2 regions of the Streptomyces sp. NPDC094034 genome follow, and region 2 is predicted to be linked to the other one. Evidence: riboswitches for the same ligand, from Rfam matches in the RefSeq annotation. Region 2 holds a riboswitch; the other holds the start of a gene.
The links. Region 2 has a riboswitch for glycine ahead of gcvT (glycine cleavage system aminomethyltransferase GcvT). Riboswitches for the same ligand answer to the same signal wherever they lie in the genome.
Positions count from the first base shown of each region.

Region 1: it holds a riboswitch for glycine, as region 2 does, so the genes downstream of both, gcvP (aminomethyl-transferring glycine dehydrogenase) here and gcvT (glycine cleavage system aminomethyltransferase GcvT) in region 2, are expected to answer to the same signal.

Region 1 covers NZ_JBEOUD010000042.1:61,731-65,600, forward strand. Annotated here, with positions in the region: gene gcvP (aminomethyl-transferring glycine dehydrogenase) at 64-2,949, opposite strand; glycine riboswitch at 3,127-3,224, opposite strand; gene ABTZ59_RS29475 (PRC-barrel domain-containing protein) at 3,338-3,736, shown strand; gene ABTZ59_RS29480 (DNA polymerase IV) at 3,631-3,870, opposite strand, start outside.
Region 2 covers NZ_JBEOUD010000032.1:29,996-33,865, reverse strand. Annotated here, with positions in the region: gene ABTZ59_RS25615 (enhanced serine sensitivity protein SseB) at 1-143, opposite strand, end outside; gene ABTZ59_RS25610 (AAA family ATPase) at 293-1,042, opposite strand; glycine riboswitch at 1,214-1,311, shown strand; gene gcvT (glycine cleavage system aminomethyltransferase GcvT) at 1,465-2,655, shown strand; gene gcvH (glycine cleavage system protein GcvH) at 2,762-3,139, shown strand; gene glyA (serine hydroxymethyltransferase) at 3,156-3,870, shown strand, end outside.

The DNA.
Region 1 (3,870 bases), on a different contig from region 2:
GCCCCGACGCGGGCCGGCCCTGTGAGTCCGGCCCGGCCCGCGTCACCGTACGTACCCGTCCCGTCAGTTGTCGTACGCGTCCAACGGCGGGCAGGAGCAGACCAGGTTACGGTCGCCGAAGGCACCGTCGATACGGCGCACCGGCGGCCAGTACTTGTCCGCGGCCGAGACCCCGGCAGGGAAGACCGCCTCGTCGCGGCTGTAGGCGTGCTCCCACGCACCGCCCAGCGCGGCGGCCGTGTGCGGGGCGTTGCACAGCGGGTTGTCGTCCGCGGGCCACTCACCCGACGCGACCTTCTCGATCTCCGCGCGAATCGCGATCATCGTCTCGCAGAAGCGGTCGATCTCCGTCAGGTCCTCGCTCTCGGTGGGCTCGATCATCAGCGTCCCCGCCACCGGGAACGACATCGTCGGCGCGTGGAAGCCGTAGTCGATCAGCCGCTTCGCGATGTCGTCGACACTGACGCCGGTCGCCTTGGAGAGCGGCCGCAGATCCACGATGCACTCGTGCGCCACCAGCCCGTTGGGGCCGGTGTAGAGCACCGGGTAGTGCGGCTCCAGCCGCTTGGCGATGTAGTTGGCTGCGAGCACGGCGACCTGCGTCGCCCGCTTGAGGCCCTCGCCACCCATCAGCCGTACATACGCCCAGGAGATCGGCAGAATGCCGGCCGAACCCCACGGAGCCGCCGAGATCGGTCCGACGCCCGTCTCGGGCCCGGCCGCGGGCTGGAGCGGGTGGTTGGGCAGATACGGGGCGAGGTGGGCCCGTACGCCGACCGGACCGACGCCGGGACCGCCGCCGCCGTGCGGGATGCAGAACGTCTTGTGCAGATTCAGATGCGACACATCGGAGCCGAACCTGCCCGGCTTCGCCAGCCCCACCAGCGCGTTGAGGTTCGCGCCGTCGACATACACCTGACCGCCCGCGTCGTGCACGGCCGCGCAGATGTCACCGATGTGCTCCTCGAACACCCCGTGCGTGGACGGGTAGGTGACCATCAGGACGGCCAACTCGGCGCCGTACTGAGCGATCTTGGCGTGCAGGTCCTCGACGTCGACGTCGCCGTCCTCACGGGTCTTGACGACGACGACCTTCATGCCGGCCATCACCGCGCTCGCGGCGTTCGTGCCGTGCGCGGAGGACGGGATGAGGCAGACGGTACGCCCCATGTCGCCGTTGGCCCGGTGGTACGCCCGTACCGCGAGCAGTCCCGCCAGCTCGCCCTGCGAACCGGCGTTGGGCTGGAGGGAGACGGCGTCGTAGCCGGTGACCTCGGCGAGCCGCTCCTCCAGCTCCCTGATCAGCGTCAGATAGCCCTGCGCCTGCTCGGCGGGCGCGAAGGGGTGCAGCGCGCCGAACTCGGGCCAGGTGACCGGCTCCATCTCGGTGGTCGCGTTCAGCTTCATCGTGCAGGAGCCGAGCGGGATCATGCCGCGGTCCAGCGCGTAGTCGCGGTCCGCGAGCCTGCGCAGATAGCGCAGCATCGCGGTCTCGGAGCGGTACTGGTGGAAGACGGGGTGGGTCAGATAGTCGTCGGTCCGCAGCAGCGCGCCGGGCAGCGCGTCCTCGGTGGCCGCGTCCAGCGCCTCGATGTCCCCGGTCAGGTCAAAGGCCGTCCACACGGCGGCCAGCTGCGCACGGCCGGTGGTCTCGTCACAGGCGATGGAGACATGGTCGGCGTCGACCAGCCGGAGGTTGACGCCGCCCTCACGCGCGGCGGCGACCACGGCGGCGGCCCGGCCCGGGACCCGGACGGTGAGCGTGTCGAAGTACGCGCCATGCACGATCTCGACACCGCCCGCGCGCAGCCCCTCGGCGAGCAGCGTGGCGTAGCGGTGGGTGCGGCTCGCGATGGCCCGCAGCCCCTCGGGGCCGTGGTACACCGCGTACATCCCGGCCATGACGGCGAGCAGCACCTGCGCGGTACAGATGTTGCTGGTGGCCTTCTCGCGCCGGATGTGCTGCTCGCGGGTCTGTAGCGCCAGCCGGTACGCCTTGTTCCCGTCGGCGTCCACCGACACCCCGACGAGCCGGCCCGGCAGGCTGCGCGCGAACTTCTCGCGTACGGCCATGAATCCGGCGTGCGGTCCGCCGAAGCCCATCGGGACCCCGAAGCGCTGAGTGGTGCCCACCGCGATGTCCGCGCCCAGCTCTCCCGGTGAGGTGAGCAGCGTCAGCGCGAGCAGGTCGGCGGCGACGGTGACGATCGCGCCGAGGCCGTGCGCCTGCTCGACCACGGGCCTGATGTCCCGTACGGCTCCCGAGGCGCCCGGGTACTGGAGCAGCACACCGAAGACCCCGCGCTCGGCCACCTCGGCGGGGATGCCCTCGCTCAGGTCCGCGACGACGACCTCGACACCGGTCGGCTCGGCCCGGGTCTCGATCACGGCGATGGTCTGCGGCAGGGCGTCGGCGTCCACCAGGAAGACGCCTCCCTTGACCTTGCCGACACGGCGGGCGAGCGCCATGGCCTCCGCCGCCGCGGTGCCCTCGTCCAGCAGGGAGGCGCCCGAGGTCGGCAGCCCCGTCAGCTCGGCCACCACGGTCTGGAAGTTGAGCAGCGCCTCAAGCCGGCCCTGGGAGATCTCCGGCTGGTACGGGGTGTACGCGGTGTACCAGGCCGGGTTCTCCATCACGTTGCGCAGGATCACCGATGGTGTGTACGTGCCGTAGTAGCCGAGCCCGATCATGGGCGCGAGTACCTGATTGCGGTCCGCGAGGGAGCGCAGCTCGGCCAGCACCTCGGCCTCGGTACGGGCCCCCGGAAGCCGCAGCGCCTCCGTGCTCTTGATGACGTCCGGCACCGCGGCGGCCGTCAGCTCGTCGAGCGAGCCGTAGCCGACCTGAGCCAGCATCTTGGCCTGCGCCGGCGCGTCGGGCCCGATGTGGCGCTGCTCGAAGGGGGTGCCCCGCTCCAGCTGGGAGAGCGGAATGCGGTTGACGGTCATTGCGGAGGCCTCCTGGTCGACGCGACCTGTGAGGGGCACCGAGACACGGGTGCCCGAACGGCCTCCCCCTCTGTCATCTCGACCTGAGAGCTTCACCGGCCCGCCCGGAGGCGGCCCGGCTTTCACCGTCGGTGAGAGCGGATGCCGTCCGACGCCCGCCCTGCTTTCCAGAGTGACCTCGTCCGTGCGGTACGGGTGCCTGAGAGATTCCGGGGAGGATTTGCTCCTTCGGCGCCTCCGGCCTTCTCTCCGGAGGACTCTCCCGCACGGGGTCAGTAGCCGCTTGCCAGCCTACCAGCGCGACCTTCGGCACAACTTTCGAGTGGCCGACGCCCGAGTTCTGCACTTTTGTAGTATTCACAAGCAGTTGCGACCAGTTGGAGGGACCGTGGAGACCGACATTGATCCGCGCAGTCTGATAGGCCGCAAGGCGTTCGACCGTAACGGTCATAAGCTCGGGACAGTGGACGAGGTGTATCTCGACGACGCCACCGGAATCCCGGAATGGGCCGCCGTCCGTACCGGACTCTTCAGTCGCGACGCCTTCGTCCCCCTTGCCCCCAGCACGCTCTCCCAGGACGGTCTGCGGATCCCGTTCGAGCGGGCGCTGATCCGGGACGCCCCTGATTTCGGTGTCGGCCGGCACCTCTCCCCCGATCAGGAACTCCAGCTGTACCACCACTACGGCCTGGCCCTTCCGGACCCCGAGTCACCCGAACGGCCCGCTTCGCTGTCCGATCGTGACTCCGAACGCGACTTCGGACGGCTGGCCGGCCAGGACGACTGACCGGCCACCGCCGGCACCAGGGGAAGCGGCTCCGAGAGCTCCAGATCAGGGTCGTCGGCCCAGAAGGTCCGCACCCGCCCCGGCGCGGACCCCGGCTCCTCGAACCGTACGGTCACCCTCCGCAACCCGCTGCC
Region 2 (3,870 bases):
CTGTCGGGACCGCCGCCCTGGGGCAGCGGCACCCAGACCTCGCTGCGTCCCAGGACCTCGACGAGCCGTCCGCCCGCCGCGTCGGCGCCGAGCGAGGCCATGAGCACCTCTTCCAGCTCGTTGCCCGGCCATGCTGTGTTCACCGTGCTCTCCTTCGCCACCCTCGCCCCCGCGGCAGCACCTTAAACCGAGGGCCGGTTCCCGCGCCGCCCCCGAACGGCTCCGTCCGTCCGGCCGGTTGGCCGGATCCCGTCCCTGGCTCGGCGCTCGCGCGCACGGGCGGGGCGGCCTCTCAGTCCGCCCGGGTGGCCGGGAACGCGATCCGCTCCAGTGCCGCCGCCGCGTCCCGGTCGAGGAGGACCGCCGAGGCGCAGCCCCCGGGGAGGCGGCCTGTCTCGGCGTCGGCGAGCAGGCGGCGGACCGCGCGGCGGTGCCGGGCGAAGGCATAGCCGGACACGCCCCGGCCGCGCTCCCGCTGGCCCTCGCGCGCCACCTCGGGCGAGACGTCCAGCAGGACGAGATGGAGCCGGCGGCCACGCCTGCGTGCCTCACGGGCCAGCCAGCGCCGTACCCAGGTCTGCGTACCGCAGTCATGGACGACGACGCTCCCGCCGGAGCCGAGCGCGTGCCACAGGCCCGCGTAGTGCGCTATCCGGACGAGCGGGCGGTAGACGGCGTAGGGCAGGGCGCCCGGCAGCCGGCGCGCCCAGCGGTCCCTGGTGTCCTGGGAGTCGATACCGGTGGCCTCGGCGGCCCGCCGGATCAAGGTCGACTTGCCGCTGCCCGGCAGCCCGGAGACGACCACCAGATCGCCTTCCGCGAAGACCAGGCTCTTCGTGCCGCGTCCTCGCGCGCCGCCCGCCGCCGCGGGACCCCGCCCCCGTAGATCGCGGACGACCCGCGCGAGGCGGGCCGCGCCGTCCCGGAGGGTGCCCTCCCGGGCCGTGCCGTCCGGGGCCGGTGCGCCGGGCCCCGCGGCCGTGCCCGTCTGTGTGGGCACCCCCGCGGTCGTCGGGTACGTGTCGGACCCCTGCGACATCATCGCCGTCCCCCTGTCAGCTCAGTCGGCCTGGCCCATGACCCTTGCCCAAGAAGTGTAAAGAAATGGTAATGCGCCACAAGCTTTTTACGGGGGTCGGCGAGTTGCGGACCGGGCGTCCCGCTCGGCGGCGATGCGTGCGATGATGTGCCCGCCAACTGCATACCGGCCGTTTGAATCCGCGCGGGAGAGTCCCGGTCACCGTGTGCGCCGGGCGCCGAAGGAGCAAGTTCCTCCCTTGAATCTCTCAGGCCCCGTACCGCGTGGATGAGGCAGATCTGAAAAGCGGGCCGCAGCTCTGCGGCTCCACCCAAGGTGCAAGTCACGACCGCTCTCTTTGATACGGGTGGCCGTGATGAACCTCTCAGGTTCCGATGACAGATGGGGAGGATCGTCCTCGCCGTCATGCCCTGGGAGTCACACCGATGAGCCATGTCCCCCCGAGCGGCACCAGCACGCCCGGCACCTCCGGCGCCCCCGCCACCACGGGCGCCCCTGGAGCCCCGCGTCTCACCGCCCTCGATGCCACGCACCGCGCGCTGGGCGCGACCATGACCGACTTCGCGGGCTGGGACATGCCGCTGCGGTACGCGAGCGAGCGGGACGAGCACCAGGCCGTCCGCACCCGCGCGGGTTTGTTCGATCTCTCCCACATGGGTGAGATCACGGTCTCGGGACCGGCGGCCGGTGACCTCCTCGACTACGCGCTGGTCGGCAATATCGGGGCCGTCGCCGTGGGCCGCGCCCGCTACACCATGATCTGCCAGGAGGACGGCGGAATCCTGGACGATCTGATCGTCTACCGTCTCGGCGACGACACCTTCATGGTCGTCGCCAACGCCTCCAACGCCCAGACCGTGCTGGACGCGCTGACCGCCCGCGCCGAGGGGTTCGACGCGGCCGTACGCGACGACCGGGACGCGTACGCGCTGCTGGCGATCCAGGGCCCCGAGTCCCCGGGCATCCTGAAGTCGCTGACCGACGCCGATCTGGACGGGCTCAAGTACTACGCGGGCCTGCCCGGCACCGTCGCCGGTGTCCCCGCGCTGATCGCGCGTACCGGCTACACCGGCGAGGACGGCTTCGAGCTGTTCGTCGAGCCCCGGTACGCCGAGGGCCTGTGGCAGGCGCTGACCGAGGCCGGCGAGAGCGTCGGTCTGGTGCCCTGCGGGCTGTCCTGCCGCGACACCCTCCGTCTTGAGGCCGGAATGCCGCTGTACGGGAACGAGCTGTCCACCGCGCTGACCCCGTTCGACGCCGGCCTCGGCCGGGTCGTGAAGTTCGAGAAGACCTCGAACGGCGGCGCCTTCGTCGGCCGCGAGGCCCTTCAGGCCGCCGCCGAGCGCGCCGCGTCCGCCCCGCCCCGCAAGCTCGTCGGCCTGATCGCCGAGGGCCGCCGGGTCCCGCGCGCCGGGTACCAGGTGGTCGCGGACGGCGCCGTCGTGGGCGAGGTCACCTCGGGCGCCCCCTCGCCGACCCTGGGCAGGCCGATCGCCATGGCGTACGTGGACGCCTCGCACGCGGCGCCCGGCACGGCGGGCGTCGGCGTCGACATCCGCGGCTCCCACGAGCCGTACGAGGTCGTGGCGCTGCCGTTCTACAAGCGCCAGAAGTGATACGGACGTCAGCACACCCCTCGGTCGTGTCCGCGACCCGGGCGCCGTCTCGGTCCGTAAGACAGCTGTTCCGCACCACACCCCCGCGTACAGGAGAATTCAGATCATGAGCAACCCCCAGCAGCTGCGCTACAGCAAGGAGCACGAGTGGCTGACGGCCGCCGAGGACGGTGTGTCGACGGTCGGCATCACGGAGTACGCGGCGAACGCCCTCGGCGATGTCGTGTACGCCCAGCTTCCTGAGGTCGGTGAGACGGTGACCGCGGGCGAGACCTGCGGGGAGCTGGAGTCCACCAAGTCCGTCAGCGATCTGTACGCCCCGGTGACCGGCGAGGTCACCGAGACGAACCAGGACGTCGTGGACGATCCCTCACTGGTGAACTCCGCCCCGTTCGAGGGCGGCTGGCTGTTCAAGGTACGTGTCACGCAGGAGCCCGACGACCTGCTCACCGCCGATGAGTACACAGAGTTTTCCGGCAACTGAGACCCCAGGGACCGTGATGTCTTCGAAGTCGATTCTGAACGCCTCGCTCCATGAGCTCGACCCCGACGTCGCCGCCGCTGTCGACGCCGAACTCCACCGCCAGCAGTCCACGCTCGAAATGATCGCCTCGGAGAACTTCGCTCCGGTCGCGGTCATGGAGGCGCAGGGCTCCGTGCTGACGAACAAGTACGCCGAGGGCTACCCCGGCCGCCGCTACTACGGCGGCTGTGAGCATGTCGATGTGATCGAGCAGATCGCCATCGACCGGGTGAAGGCGCTCTTCGGCGCCGAGCACGCGAACGTACAGCCGCACTCCGGCGCCCAGGCGAACGCGGCCGCGATGTTCGCGCTGCTCTCCCCCGGCGACACGATCATGGGTCTGAACCTCGCGCACGGCGGGCACCTGACCCACGGCATGAAGATCAACTTCTCCGGCAAGCTCTACAACGTCGTCGCGTACCACGTCGACGACAAGACCGGCCAGGTCGACATGGCCGAGGTCGAGCGGCTGGCCAAGGAGTCCCGTCCGAAGCTGATCGTGGCCGGCTGGTCGGCGTACCCCCGCCAGCTGGACTTCGCCGCCTTCCGCCGGATCGCGGACGAGGTCGGCGCGTATCTGATGGTGGACATGGCGCACTTCGCCGGGCTGGTCGCCGCGGGCCTGCACCCCAACCCGGTGCCGCACGCGCATGTCGTCACGACCACCACGCACAAGACCCTCGGCGGTCCGC